Regions from separate parts of the Rhizobium sp. NPDC090279 genome, predicted to be linked through region 2. Evidence: riboswitches for the same ligand, from Rfam matches in the RefSeq annotation. Region 2 holds a riboswitch; the other holds the start of a gene.

What was found. A riboswitch is a leader RNA that binds a small molecule or an ion and turns the genes downstream of it on or off. The one in region 2 is predicted to bind cobalamin.
Region 1: it holds a riboswitch for cobalamin, as region 2 does, so the genes downstream of both, fdhA (formaldehyde dehydrogenase, glutathione-independent) here and cobU (bifunctional adenosylcobinamide kinase/adenosylcobinamide-phosphate guanylyltransferase) in region 2, are expected to answer to the same signal.

What each region holds. Positions count from the first base shown of each region.
Region 1 is NZ_JBIVYI010000006.1:492,607-500,272, forward strand. It holds gene ACIQWP_RS18035 (hypothetical protein) at 1-49, opposite strand, end outside; gene ACIQWP_RS18040 (hypothetical protein) at 125-256, shown strand; gene ACIQWP_RS18045 (hypothetical protein) at 545-1,153, opposite strand; gene fdhA (formaldehyde dehydrogenase, glutathione-independent) at 1,634-2,824, opposite strand; cobalamin riboswitch at 3,050-3,250, opposite strand; gene ACIQWP_RS18055 (aspartate aminotransferase family protein) at 3,439-4,773, opposite strand; gene ACIQWP_RS18060 (cupin domain-containing protein) at 4,917-5,465, shown strand; gene ACIQWP_RS18065 (hypothetical protein) at 5,958-6,335, opposite strand; gene ACIQWP_RS18070 (SUMF1/EgtB/PvdO family nonheme iron enzyme) at 6,392-7,666, opposite strand, start outside.
Region 2 is NZ_JBIVYI010000004.1:237,712-245,377, reverse strand. It holds gene ACIQWP_RS11870 (chloride channel protein) at 1-1,518, opposite strand, end outside; cobalamin riboswitch at 1,701-2,101, shown strand; gene cobU (bifunctional adenosylcobinamide kinase/adenosylcobinamide-phosphate guanylyltransferase) at 2,242-2,766, shown strand; gene cobW (cobalamin biosynthesis protein CobW) at 2,772-3,821, shown strand; gene cobN (cobaltochelatase subunit CobN) at 4,058-7,666, shown strand, end outside.

The DNA of each region.
Region 1 (7,666 bases), on a different contig from region 2:
TCATGCCAGCCATGCGCGCCAGCGCTTCGATGTATTTCGGTTCATCCACTGGATCTCCTCGCGCCCGCTTCTGTTCATCATTGGCACCGAGGCTGTGACGTCATGGATGGCGAGCGAGGCATATATGGCTGCGCGCGAACCCAAGAAAGCGTTCTGGATCGAATGTGCCAGCCATGTCGATCTTTACGACAGAGACGAATATGTGTCGCTTGCCATCACCAAGCTCGCCTCCTTCTTCAAGTCGAGCCTTGCATAGCTGCAGTATGCGTAATGGTCAGAGCCAAGTCTACCTTGATCACGATCCAGCGGTCCCTTCCTGGCCGCTGAACTGCATCAAACGACATGAGGCATGATGGCGGCGTATCGACTGCCTTGATACGCCGCCGTCTCATGGGGGCTTTCCAGTCATCCATTCTTGGCGACATAAAGGCTGTTCGTCCGTTGCGGTTAACCGCAAACGAATACGCGATCGAGCTATCGCTTGTGCTGCATCTGCTGCAGAACCAAGACAAAGTGAAGCCCGTGTGAGGCGGGCTTCCTTGTCTTATTCGGCTGCGCCAGCAGCCTTGGTCTTACGCGTGCGCTTCGGCTTTGCTGCTTCTGCAGCAGCTGGTGCGGGAGCGGCAGCAGCAGAAGCAGCCTTCGCCCGAGTAGCCTTCGGTGCAGCCTTGGCGACAGCAGCCTTGGCAGCGGCAGGCTTGACGACGGCCGACTTTGCCGCTGCGGCGGGCTTGGCAGCCTTCGCCTTGGTCTTCGAGGCGGGTGCCTTGCCTCCGGTCTTTGCTGCATTCAGAAGCGCAACGCGACGCTGGCGGTTCTGCTCAAGAGCCTGCCGGAAGCCGGTATCATGCTCCGCGTGATGGGCGAGATCATCGAGAAACTCTGCCACATCCTTGACGGTGTCAACAACGACATAGTTCAATCCACGACCAGCGTTGACGGAGTCGCGACCGACCGTCACGCCGAAGCCGCCGGGCACACGCTGGAACCAAGTGGAGCGCCACTTCCTGAAGCCGGCCGCGTCACGCTCGTACTCCTCCAGATATGCCTTCTGTTCTGCTACTCGAGCACGAAATGTATCAATAACATTCCGCGCGCCAGCCTTCGGCTTATCAGCCTTCTTTGAAGTCCATTTCTCAAGAAAGTTTGCCATTGGTCCGATCTCTTCAGGTTAGCGTTCCTTGCCAAGCCGCCATTGACTAGGAAGCAATGACGGAGCTCCTCCACAGGGATGCCCGCATATATGTAAAGGATAGATGTATAATGGCAACATAATCCGTTATTATTATCGATAATTGGCCATTACAGCGGCGTCATTGCCGCTCGTGGAGCTCAAAAGGCGTGAATTTCGCTACTTCCCCCTTCATAATCGACCGCCTCTCACCAAGATCTGGAATATCGACAGGCCAGTGCTGCGGTGCATACTTGCCTGAAGTACTCCATGGCAGTGCAAAAGATTGCAGACGTATTCATGGGCTACCTGATGTCAACGCCGGCTTTTGTTGCCGTTTTGTTGTCCGGCAAACTCATAACCGTTCGCCGATACGACATCGGGAGCGGAGATATCAACCTCCACTCCCGACCTATCTTCGTCTTGAGATCGCCGCATGATCCCGTGAGTTTTTCTTCTTCTCTATGCCGCCTTCAGCAACTCGCCATGCGGATCAAGCACGAATTTCGTTGCAGCGCCCTGATCGAAGCTTTCATATCCTTGTGCCGCATCTTCGAGCGAGATGATCTTGGCGTTGACGATATCGGCAATGGGCAGCCTGTCATGCAGGATCGCCTGCATGAGCTGCCGATTGTACTTGAGCACCGGCGTCTGACCCGTATGGAAGGATTGCGCCTTCGCCCAGCCGAGGCCGAAACGTAACGACAGACTGCCCTGCTTGGCTGCATTATCCGCGGCGCCAGGATCTTCCGTCACATATAGTCCGGGAATGCCGATCGAACCGGCCGCGCGGGTGATCTCCATCATCTGATTGAGCACGATTGCCGGCTGCTCGCCGCCCGAATGCCCTCGGGCTTCGAAGCCAACAGCATCGATCGCGCTATCGACTTCATTCGTGCCGACGACCTCGGCGATCATGTCGCCGAGACGATCGCTCTTGGAGAGATCTATGGGCTCGAAACCGACCTTGGCGGCATGCGCAAGGCGATCCTTGTTGAAATCGCCGATCATGACGACGGCGGCACCGAGAATACGAGCGGAAGCTGCAGCCGCCATGCCGACGGGGCCGGCACCTGCGACATAGACGGTCGAACCCACGCCGACGCCTGCGCGAACGGCGCCATGAAAGCCGGTTGGCAGAATGTCCGAGAGCATGGTGAGATCGCGGATCTTCGCCATGGCCTTGTCGCGGTCGGGGAATTTCAGCAGGTTGAAATCCGCGTAGGGTATCATGACGTAGCGCGCCTGGCCGCCGATCCAGCCGCCCATGTCGACATAGCCGTAAGCGCCGCCGGCGCGCGACGGGTTCACCGTCAGGCAAACGCCGGTGTCTTGCGACTTGCAGCAACGGCAGCGGCCGCAAGCGACATTGAACGGAACCGAGACGATGTCGCCGACATCAAGCATCTCGACGTCGATGCCCTTCTCGATGACCTGTCCGGTGATCTCGTGCCCAAGCACGAGGCCCGGCATCGCTGTCGTGCGGCCGCGCACCATGTGCTGATCGGAGCCGCAGATATTCGTGGAGATCACCTTCAGGATCACGCCATGCTCGATGCGGCGGCCATCCGGCGCCTCCAGTTTCGGATCGTCGATATCGCGAACCTCGACCTTGCCGGGTCGCATATAGACGACGCCTCTGTTCCCAGTCATGCCATCTCCTCCTTGGTTGAACGCTTGATCATGACAGCCCGAGATTTCGGGCCTCTTCGGATCGGCCCGCTCCTCAACGGGCAGAACAGCAGCAAAATCGGTCACGTCAGCCGCAGCTTCAGCGGCATTCCGACCGGCGCATGCGTGACTGAACATGGAGCTGCGAGATTGGAACGGGGTGATCTCAAGACACCCGCATTCGTCTCTCGATCGCCCACCGCGATCAGTCGAGCCTGCCGTCAAGGCTGGTTTCCGGGCTTCAGACCTGTCCGTTCGGACATCCCGACACCTTCCCGGCCCATTTGCCAGTGGCATCAATCGAGACATTCGGTCCGCTACCGTTGCGGGGGCAGCACCGGCCTAAGACCGGTTTCCCAATTATCCATCAGGGCATTTCCCGATGGCACCTTGAACGTATCCAGAAGATCACGGCAAGCGACGTGGCGCGCCTAAGAAAACGACATCGGCATCTTGCTGGACGACATCGGTTTTTTTCACTTCATATGGCAAACCGCTGCCAGCGATCATATGGCGGCACAGCATGGCAGCAACCGCAGCGCTTCACGAATCGTGACTTGGCCGGCGCCATTAGCGCCGGCCAGGCTCAGAGATTATCAGGCAGCCCGCTTCAGTGCATCGCCGAGCATGGAGACGAGCGTTTCGATCTCGGCGCGCTCGATGATGAGCGGCGGTGACAGCGCGATGATATCGCCCGTGACACGGATCAGCAGCCCCTTCTGGAAACAATCGACGAAGACGTCGTAGGCGCGGGTGCCGGGAGCGCCGTCGCGCGGCGCGAGTTCGATGGCGCCGACGAGGCCGAGATTGCGGATATCGACCACATGCGGCAGGCCTTTCAGCGAATGCAGCGCCTTCTGCCAGTCTTCCGCCAGCTCGCTCGCGCGGCTGAGAAGGCCTTCCTCCTCATAGATTTCCATGGTTGCGAGACCGGCGGCGCAGGCGACCGGATGACCTGAATAGGTATAGCCGTGGAAGAGCTCGATCTGGTTTTCCGGACCGTTCATCAGGCCATCATAGACCTTGCGGCTGGAGAAGACCGCACCCATCGGTATGGTGCCGTTGGTGATGCCTTTTGCTGTCGTCACGAGGTCGGGAACGACACCGAAATACTCGGTCGCAAATGGCGTCCCCAGTCGGCCGAAGCCGGTGATCACCTCGTCGAAGATCAACAGGATGCCGTATTTGTCGGCGATCGCCCGCAGCCGTTCGAGATAGCCTTTCGGCGGCAGGATGACGCCGGCCGAACCGGACATCGGCTCGACGATGACGGCAGCGATCGTTTCAGCGCCATGCAGCGCCACCAGCCGCTCCAGATCTTCGGCAAGCTCGATACCGTGAGCCGGCAGCCCCTTGCTGAAGGCGTTGCGCTCGACATCGAGCGTGTGGCGCATGTGATCGGCGGGGATCTGCGGGAACATGCGGCGGTTGTTGACAAGGCCGCCGACGGAAATGCCGCCGAAGCCGACGCCGTGATAGCCCTTTTCCCGGCCGATGATGCGGGTGCGGGTGCCCTGCCCGATGGCCCGCTGATAGGCGATGGCGATCTTCAGTGCGGTGTCCACGGATTCGGAGCCTGAACCGGTGAAAAACACACGGTCGAGCCCGGCCTCAGGCCCGCCCGGCGCGTGCGCGGCAAGCTTTGCGGCAAAATCGAAGGCGATCGGATGGCCCATCTGGAACGTCGGGGCGAAATCCATCGTCGCCAGCTGCCGCTCGACCGCCTGCGCGATCTTCTTGCGGCCATGGCCGGCATTGACGCACCACAGGCCAGCCGTGCCGTCGAGCACCTTGTTGCCGTCGACATCGGTGTAATACATGCCATCCGCGGCCGCGAGCAGCCTCGGTGCGGCCTTGAACTGCCGGTTTGCCGTGAACGGCATCCAGAAATTGTCGAGAACTGGGGTGTTGGGATGGGTGATCTTGTCCATTATCGCCTCCATTACGCTGCCATTGACATCAGCGATTTTCCTGTTCCGAACAAGTCCTTTTCTTGACATATTTAAGCCATTGATTTTGTTTGATCGAAATGGGATGTTTTCGATATTCCGAACACCTGAAAACCGAGACCACAATGTCCGTCGATATTGGCAATCGCCTGCGTCATCTCCGCCTGGCACGCAACCTTTCCCAACGCGAACTCGCCAAGCGCGCCGGCGTGACCAATTCGACGATCTCGCTCATCGAATCGAATTCGGCCAATCCGTCCGTCGGCGCGCTGAAACGCATTCTCGACGGTATCCCGATCGGGCTTGCCGAATTCTTTGCCTTCGAACCGGAGACGTCGAAGAAGGCCTTCTATGCGGCCGAGGAATTGGTCGAGATCGGCAAAGGCCCGATTTCCTATCGCCAGATCGGCGAAAACCTCTTTGGCCGCAGCCTGCAGATCCTGAAAGAGTGCTATCAGCCCGGCGCCGATACCGGCAAGGTACCGCTGGTGCATGAGGGAGAGGAAGGCGGCATCGTCCTGTCCGGCCGCCTGGAGGTGACGGTTGATGACGAGCGGCGCATTCTCGGCCCCGGCGATGCCTACTACTTCGAGAGCCGCCGTCCGCACCGCTTCCGCTGCGTCGGCCCAGTGCCTTGCGAGATCATCAGCGCCTGCACACCGCCGAGCTTCTAGATCCCGCCATTCCCCTTTAGGTCCATGGGATCGTTAAGCACCGACAACCCGGCTTGGCACCACGACGATGCAAGCCTCAAGCACTCAGATGGAACAGGAGCCGAAGTCCAAATGATTGAGTGCCGAAGAGCCAGGCACGCCGACCTCGAAGCCATCGTCGCACTGCTTGCGGAAGACGATCTCGGCGCGGGCCGAGAAGATGCAAGCCTTCCGATCCGCCATCAAAAGACGGATGGTCAGACGAACCAGGAGGGGTTAAAAATTGGACGCCGGTCACCCCGCCAGAGGGGCAATATTCAACGCCGAAACACAGTCACGGGCGACGCCGGCATGATGCCATTTTCTCCATAAAACAAACATATTCAATGGCTCAATCTTCATCGCCACGGCGTCATCATTGGATGCTTTTCACAGCAAACTGCCAAGAATTCCAGATGAGTTTACGCCTCACCGTGAATTCGTATAGGTTGCTCTCCCTATCGATCATGGTCTCTAACTCTTACCGGTTTCGGATTTCTGTATCTCCTTTTTCTTGAATATCAATCTGATAGCGCCATTGCCGCCAATCTTGCCGCCACTGCCCAAGATGCGGACTTCACCTTCCGAACTGATCTCAATTGAGAGCTGCACCTCATCGAGTGCCAGGGTCGAACTGGCAAGCGATTGATCGAAAACAAGGCTCACCACCTCCAGCAGGTTGGACATTTGTGTTTTCAATAGATCAGCGCTGAGCGTCACTGCTTTGAACGGTGAGCCGAGGATGGAGCCGAAACCGCCACCGATGTCGTCGCTGCCTCTGGAACCATGACCTTCGGTTATAGGGCTTGCCGGAGACATGGCGTCCGTTATGATTGCGATTTCCCTGTCCATAATATTATCCCCTTTCCGTGTTGTTAGCGAAACTCCAATCGAACGCCTTCCGTCGCTCATATGACGCAGGCCACTCTAAAGCCGACACGCCCCTCCCATCCGGTCAGGGTTTCCTCCATCCAGTCTCGATAAGCGGATCTACAGAGTGCCGGATTGTGCGAGAAGGAACCGCCGCGAAGAACGCGCACGGTCGAACTTCTGTCCACGAATGGGCTACCATCACGCGGCAAAGCCGTCAGAGCCTCACTCCAATTGTCGAGACAATGTTCCCAGACATTACCGTGCATCTCGAACAGCCCAAAGCGGTTCGGTGGAAAGGATCGCACCGGCTTGGTCGATCCATAGAATGTCCCTGTTGGCCCTTTAGCATAGGAACCCTGCGGATAGGTGACTTCGGCATAGTCGGGGCGAGCAACGTCGCGTCCGAAGCTCGATCCACAAACCGCACCACCTGTACCACAATAATTGGCGAGCTCCGGCGTCAAGGTTGGCCCGAAGTGAAAAGCCGTTATCGTTCCTGCCCTGCAGGCCCTTTCCCACTCCGCCTCGCTCGGCAGGCGGATCACACGATCGGTCAACCTCGAAAGCCTGGCGCAGAATTCGGTTGCCTGTCGCCATGTGATGGTTTCGACGGGCCGCTCGTCACCGGGAAAGGATGATGGTGTGGGCGACAATGCCATGCCAATTTGCTGCGGATGGGCATCCAAGACCGCACGCCAAATCCGCTGCGTGATCGTCGTGCGGCTGATCGCTATGCGACTGACGGAAACGTCGATCTGTCGCTCGAATTTGCTCACTCGAAGCATCTCGTCCTCCGGTGAGCCCATGGTGAAGGAGCGGAGCGCGGGAATTACGCTGAATTCGATCGCGTTATCTTTGTCGACAGTTTGGGCGAAAGTCTCCACACTTTCCCAACTTGTATCGAGCAGTTCACCCTTTTCATCGACCGTTGTCACAGGAATCGTCTCTCCCCGCGTCAACAACGGACGCTGCTTCATCCTCGTGTCGATGAGAAAGGCACCGACGCCGACCGCAGCCACGGCGCCGGCAGCGCCAGCGCCGTAAAGTAGCAGTCGTCGCGATATATTCACTGGGGCCAGTTCTTCCCTCTGCGTGAGCGGCGAATGAGGCACGGCAGCGCGCGCATCATCATCACTCCGATCAAGCTTGCCTTTCAGCGTAATTCGTCGAATCCCCTCCCTCGCCTGCGCATCTGTTGGCGCGACGGCGTTTACACGCCACCATAGCTGTTCGGCCTCGGCCAGATTGTCATTTGCCTCCGCCTCCAGGGCCTCAAGTTTCAGCGGCTCGAGATCGTCAGGAGTGGCCAG
Region 2 (7,666 bases):
TCCCGAATATTTCTCGTTCTTGTCGATGAGGATGACGCGCTGAGCCGAGCCGATCGGAAAATTCTTGCGGAACTCCTCGATGCTCATGTCGATGCTGCCCGTATGCACGTCGGGGCGCATCATGCGGGCGACGGTCAGGTTGCGAATCCAGCCGACATCGTGGGCGCTGCGGATGCTTTCGCCCCGCAGATGGAAGCGCCATGTGGCGAAGGAGTAGCCGAAGGTGGTGCGTACCACGAGCGACGAGGTAATGACGGCCGCCAGCACCAGAGCGGTGATCGGAAAGTCACCGGTGATCTCAAGTGCCAGGAACGTCATCGTCAGCGGGCCGCCGATGATCGCGACGGCAAGCGAGCTCATGCCGACCACCGCGTAGACGACCGGCGTCAGCGTGGCGTGATCGAAATAAGGGGCGCAATAGGCGAAAATCTTGCCGAGCAGCGCACCCATGAACAGCGAAGCGAAGAACAGGCCGCCTCTGAAGCCAGAGCCGATCGACACTGCAGACGCAAGCGATTTGAGCAGGAACAGGCCGACCAACGCCCCAAGCGTTACGTCTGTCGACAGGTTGAGATGCAGGGCGCCATGACCAGCCGACAGGACCTGCGGCGAGATCAGCGCCAGTATTCCGACGACGAGGCCGCCAAGCGCGGGGCGGAAGGGAGGCGCGATGGAGCTTTTGCGCGCCAGCTCCTCGACCCAGGCGACGCCCTGCATGATCAGGATGCCGATACCGGCGCAGAAGGCGCCGAGGAGGACGGCGGGAAGATAGTCCGCCGGGACGATCGCGCCAAAATGATCGATATCGATGGCGAAGTCGTCGCCGGCCAGCAATCTTGCGATGACAGTCGATATCAGTGCCGAGACGACAACCGGGGTCAGGGTCAGGATCGAATAGCTGCCGATGATCAGCTCGAAGGCGTAGAAGGCGCCGGTGAGCGGTGCGTTGAAGGCGGCGGCAATGGCGCCGGCGGCGCCGCAGCCGACGAGCATGCGTAGATCCGCGCGGCGCATCTGCATCTTGTAGCCGAATTTCGAGGCGATGCCGGCGGCGATCTGTGTGTAGCCGGCCTCGAGCCCGACCGAGGCGCCGAATCCGTTCGAGATCAGGTTCTGCACCGCGACGATGATACTGTCGGTGAGCGACATGCGGCCGCCATGCAGCGCATTGGCTTCGATCGGGTCGACCATCGGCTTCTTGCGTGTACGCGACAATACATAGAGCAGGATGCCGAGGATCATCCCGCCCGCGATCGGCGCGATCAGCAGCACCGATTTGTCGGGAATAGCCATCGCCGCCGAACTCAGGCGCTCGTAGTCGGTTATGCCGTAGATGACGCTGTGAAGCTTGCGCGAGATGTAGCTCATCGCCGTCACGGCGCAACCGGAGGCTACTCCCACCAGCGCACCGGCGAAAACCAGTCCCAATTCGCCACGACGCAGCAATGCCCTGAACCGACCGAGATCGAATAGAGCCGAGAAGACGCCGAGGCGTCGCGGTTGGAATTTCTGCAACATTGGAAGCGAACGATACGTTTTTTGCTAGAATGTGAGGGCTGACCCTCTATAAACTCCTAACATCAAAGAATTACGGCAAAAAAGCCGTTGGTTTTGAGGGAATTTTTCGCCGATTTCGCAATCAGGACGGCCGACGTCGCATCCATGCCCTTGATTGACTTGACGTAAGTGAAAGCCTAATCATTGCCGGCATAACGAATGGTTCCTGAGCGGCGATCTGCCGCATGGGATGAAAAGGGAATGTAACGGGACGGACCCAATCCGGGCGTTCTCATCACAGCCGACCCCGCGACTGTAGAGCGGTCAGGGTCTTTCGTTCGGTTTGAAGCCTATTCCTGTCGATCGTTCGCATGGGGCGCACGGGGCGGGGCAGGCTCAAGTCGAAAAAGCCACTGGCGTGGCATCATGATCAACCGGGGCTGGACGCCTCTCATTCTACGAATCGTCCGCCTTTTCATGATGTATTGCCGGGAAGGCGAGAAAGACCCGCTGGCGCACGATCGGGGGCGACCGGTTTCGGTCCGCCCCCGTCGCGGCGCCTTATCCGCGAGCCAGGAGACCTGCCATGCGTGCCGGGCGCAGAGCCTGTTCTGGGACGTGAGTTCCGCTGCCAGCACGGAGGTTGTCATGGCACAAGACGAGTTTTCGGCGTGTAGACGCCTGTTTTCCGGTTTCAGCGACGTGCTGCCGACCCTCGCCGCTGCGCGGGAGCGGGCATAGCGCATGTCTTCTTCGACTTCCCGAGCCGTTTTCGTCCTCGGTGGCGCGCGCTCCGGCAAATCCAGATTCGCCGAAGGCCTGATTTCGGACACCGGTCTTGACCGTCACTATGTGGCGACAGGCCAGGCGTGGGACGACGAGATGCGCGAGCGTATCGCCCAGCACCGTTCCGACCGCGGCGATCTATGGCAGACGCATGAGGAGCCGCTCGATCTCGTCAAGCGGCTGGCCGCGATCGATGCCGAAGGACGGGCGGTGCTTGTCGACTGCCTGACGCTCTGGGCCACCAATCTGATGATGGCTGAACGAGACATGGCGGGCGAGTTTGCCGCTCTTGCCGAATTTCTGCCGAAGGCACGATCGCGACTCGTTCTCGTCTCCAACGAGGTCGGGCTCGGAATCGTGCCGGAGAATCGCATGGCACGCGAATTCCGCGATCATGCCGGCCGGTTGCACCAGATGGTCGCGGCGGTAAGTGCCGAAGTTTATTTTATCGCAGCGGGTTTGCCGCTGAAAATGAAGGGTTGATGCATATGAACCAGGAAAAGATTCCCGCCACCGTCATCACCGGCTTTCTCGGAGCCGGCAAGACGACGATGATCCGCAACCTCCTGCAGAATGCCGGCGGCAAGAAGATTGCGTTGATCATCAATGAGTTCGGCGATCTCGGCGTCGACGGCGACGTGCTCAAGGGCTGCGGCGCGGAGAACTGCACCGAGGACGATATCATCGAGCTGACCAACGGCTGCATCTGCTGCACCGTCGCCGACGATTTCATCCCGACCATGACGAAGCTCTTGGAGCGCGACGCGCGCCCGGATCACATCGTCATCGAGACCTCGGGTCTCGCCCTGCCGCAGCCGCTGGTCGCCGCCTTCAACTGGCCTGACATTCGCACCCACGTCACCGTCGACGGCGTCATTACGGTGGTCGATAGTGCCGCCGTTGCCGCCGGCCGTTTCGCCGACGATCACGATGCCGTCGAAGCCCGCCGCGTCGAGGACGACTCGCTCGATCACGAAAGCCCGATCGAAGAGTTGTTCGAGGATCAGCTGACCTGCGCCGATCTGATCGTACTCAACAAAACCGATCTGATCGATGTCGAGGGCCTCGGCCGCGTCCGCGCCGAAGTCGCCTCGCGCACCGCGCGCAAGCCGACCATCATCGAAGCAAAGAACGGCGATGTGCCGGCCGCCATCCTGCTCGGCCTCGGCATCGGCACGGAAGATGATATCGTCAACCGCAAATCGCACCACGAGCTGGAGCATGAGGACGGCACGCCGCACGATCACGACGAGTTCGACAGCTTCGTCGTCGAGCTTGGCCCGATTGCCGACCCGGTCGCTTTCATCGATGCGCTGAAGGGCGTGATTTCGGAGCATGCCGTGCTGCGCCTCAAGGGCTTCGTGGATGTGCCTGGCAAGCCCATGCGCTTGCAGGTCCAGGCCGTCGGCAGCCGCATCGACACCTATTTCGATCGTGCTTGGACCCCGGGTGAGGCACGCGCGACCCGGCTTGTGGTGATCGGCCTGCACGAGATGAACGAGACGATCGTTCGCAAGGCGATCGAAGCGTTGGTTTGATCGATGCTGTGTCTTTGCCGTGCGATACCCCCCTCTGTCCCTTACGGGACATCTCCCCTACAAGGGGGGAGATTGGAAGCTTGTGGCTGCGACATCGTAAGACAACCGATGTTGGAAGTCGCCGGGGTTTTGGGAGGTAAGTCCGGCGAAGCATGGCGCGGAACGATCTCCACCCTTGTGGGGGAGATGTCGCGAAGTGACAGAGGGGGGTATGCTGCAGCGTGCCCTAGTTCGATATGCATCTCCTCCTAGCTCAAAAGGGAACGATCAGTGACGGCGAGGAGGCAATCGACCTCGGCCAGTCGCCGGCCGATATCCTCTTTTTGTCAGCCGCCGATACCGAGCTTGCGGCTATCGCCGCAGCGCATGGCGAGGGCGGTCGTTCGCTTCGGCTTGCAAGCCTAATGAGCCTCAAGCATCCGATGTCCGTCGATACCTATATCGATAGGACGGCGCGGCATGCAAAGCTCATCATCGTACGGGCGCTGGGAGGAGCGAGCTATTTCCATTATGCGCTGGAGGCGCTGCACGCCTGTGCCGCGCGTCAGAGTGCCTTGATTGCGGTGCTGCCGGGGGATTCGAAACCCGATCCCGGGCTGACGCCCTTCTCCAACGTTGCGCTCGATGATCTCAATGCGCTCTGGTCCTATCTGATCGAGGGCGGGGAGACGAATTCCAGCGCCTTTCTCGCCTATGCCGAGGCGATGCTCTCGGGCGCCGAGAAGCCGATGCCTGCCGTGCCCTTGATGAAGGCCGGCATCTGGTGGCCGGGCAGGGGCGTGATCGGTGTCGAGGAGTGGAGGAGAGTTTCCAATTTTGGGGTGGCTGTCCCGGAGGGACTCGAACCCCCGACCGTCGCTATTTCTTTCTATCGCGCTCTCGTGCAGAGCGGTGAAACCAAACCCGTCGAAGCCATGATAGAGGCCCTCATCGCTGAGGGCATGCGGCCGCTGCCGGTCTTTGCCTATAGTCTCAAGGATGCCGTTTCGGTCGGCATTCTCGAAAGCGTCTTTACCGAGTTGAAGCCCAGGGTCGTCGTCAATGCCACAGGCTTTGCCGTTTCAGCGCCGGGTGCTGATCGCCAGGCAACGGTTCTGGAGACGGGCGAGGCCATGGTTCTGCAGGCCATCTTCTCGGCTTCGTCGAAAGAAGCGTGGGAGGCGTCCTCACAGGGGCTTTCGGCCCGCGATCTCGGTATGAACGTGGCGCTGCCCGAGGTCGATGGGCGTGTTCTTGCCCGTGCCGTGTCCTTCAAGGCTGCGGCCCGCTATGACGAAAGGGTCGAGGCCAATATCGTCGCCAGCGAGCCGCTGGAAGATCGCATGCGCTATACGGCGCGGCTGGCTGCCAATTGGGCGCGGCTGCGCAATACGGCGCCCGAGGATCGCCGCGTTGCGCTGGTCATGGCGAATTATCCCAACCGCGACGGACGCCTGGGCAATGGCGTCGGGCTCGATACGCCAGCCGGCACCATCGAGGTGCTGAAGGCCATGCGGATGGTGGGCTATGGCGTTGCCGATCTGCCCGCCGATGGCGATGCGCTGATGCGGCATCTGGCGGAAGGTCCGACGAATGCGGCGCATGACGGTCGCGTGGTCCGCGAGAGGCTTTCCTTCAGCGACTACAAGGATTTCTTCTCGTCGCTTCCCAAACAGATTCAGGATGAGATTACTGCGCGCTGGGGCGAACCGGAGGCGGACCCTTACGTGCTAGAGGACAGTTTTGCCCTGCCGTTTGCCCGCTTCGGCGAGGTGCTTGTCGGCATTCAGCCGGCACGCGGCTACAACATCGATCCGAAGGAGAGCTACCACTCTCCCGATCTCGTTCCGCCGCACGGCTACCTCGCTTTCTATGCGTTCCTGCGTCGCTCCTTCGATGCGCATGCGGTCATCCACATGGGCAAGCATGGCAATCTCGAATGGCTACCGGGCAAGGCGCTGGCATTGTCGGTAAACTGCTACCCGGAAGCAATCCTCGGGCCGCTGCCGAACCTCTATCCATTCATCGTCAACGATCCGGGCGAGGGCACGCAGGCCAAGCGCCGAACGAGCGCCGTCATCATCGACCACCTGACGCCGCCGCTGACACGCGCAGAAAGCTACGGTCCGCTGAAGGATCTGGAAGCGCTGGTCGACGAATATTACGAGGCCTCGGGCGGCGATCCGCGCCGCATCCGTCTTTTACGCAAGCAGATCCTCGATCTTGTCGCCGATATCGGCCTCGATCAGGATGCCGGCATCGCCAAGGGTGAGGGCGAAGACGAGGCCTTGCGCAAGCTCGACGCCTATCTCTGCGACCTCAAGGAAATGCAGATCCGCGACGGCCTGCACATTTTCGGCGTTTCGCCCTCTGGACGGCTGCTGACGGATCTGACGGTGGCGCTGGCACGGGTGCCGCGCGGGTTGGGGGAGGGCGGTGATCAGAGCCTGCAGCGGGCGATTGCGCGGGACGCGTTTGAGGGCATGGTGGGTGCTATACCCCCCTCTGTCGCTCTCGCGACATCTCCCCCACAAGGGGGGAGATCGGTAAGGCTCAGCGCTTCCTCCGACCAAAGCGAAGCCGCTGATACTGTCAATGGAGAGGCAGTAAATCCAGGCGGCATCCTCCCTCCAATCTCCCCCCTTGTGGGGGAGATGTCAGCAAGGCTGACAGAGGGGGGTATCCCTTCACGCAAACCATTCGACCCTTTGGATTGCGATATGGCCGCCGAATGGACCGGCCTGCGGCCCTCTGTTCTGCAAGATATCTCGGATGCTCCCTGGCGCACGCAGGGCGATACCGTCGAGCGCATCGAACTCCTGGCCGCGAAACTGGTGGATGGTGACATAGCCTGCCCCGAGAACTGGCCAAACACCCGCATGGTCCTTGGCGAAATCGCCGCAAAGCTCCAGCCCTCCATCCTCGCTTGCGGCGATGCCGAGATTGCCGCCCTGCTCAAAGGCCTCGACGGCCGTTTCGTTCCACCGGGTCCTTCCGGTGCGCCGACGCGTGGCCGACCCGATGTCTTGCCGACGGGGCGGAATTTCTACTCGGTCGACAGCCGCGCCGTGCCGACACCAGCCGCCTATGAGCTCGGCAGGAAATCGGCCGAACTGCTGATCCGTCGTTACGTACAGGACCATGGCGAATGGCCCGTTTCCTTTGGCCTGACGGCCTGGGGCACGTCGAACATGCGCACCGGCGGTGATGATGTCGCCCAGGCGCTGGCGCTGATCGGCGTCAAGCCGGTCTGGGACATGACCTCGCGTCGTGTCACCGGCTACGAGATCATCCCGCCGGCCATGTTGCGGCGGCCGCGTGTCGATGTCACGCTGCGCATCTCCGGCTTCTTCCGTGATGCCTTTCCCGAGCAGATTGCCTTATTCGACAAGGCAATCCGCGCCGTTGGCATGCTCGATGAGGATGCGGCCGACAATCCCATTGCCGCTCGTATGCGTGGCGAGATCGCGCGGTTGGAAGCAGCCGGCCTTGATGCGGTCTCTGCTAGCCGCAGGGCCGGCTATCGCATCTTCGGGTCAAAGCCCGGGGCCTATGGTGCCGGTCTGCAGGCTCTTATCGATGAGAAGGGTTGGGAGCGGCGCGCGGATCTGGCTGAGGCTTATCTCGTTTGGGGCAGCTATGCCTATGGCGCCGGCGAGGAGGGAAGAGCCGAGCGCGGCGTCTTCGAGGAGCGGTTGCGCTCGATCCAGGCGGTCGTCCAGAACCAGGACAATCGTGAGCACGACCTGCTTGACAGCGACGACTACTATCAGTTTGAGGGCGGCATGGCTGCGGCGGCCGAACAGCTCGGCGGTACACGCCCGTCGATCTACCACAACGACCATTCGATGCCGGAAAAGCCGATC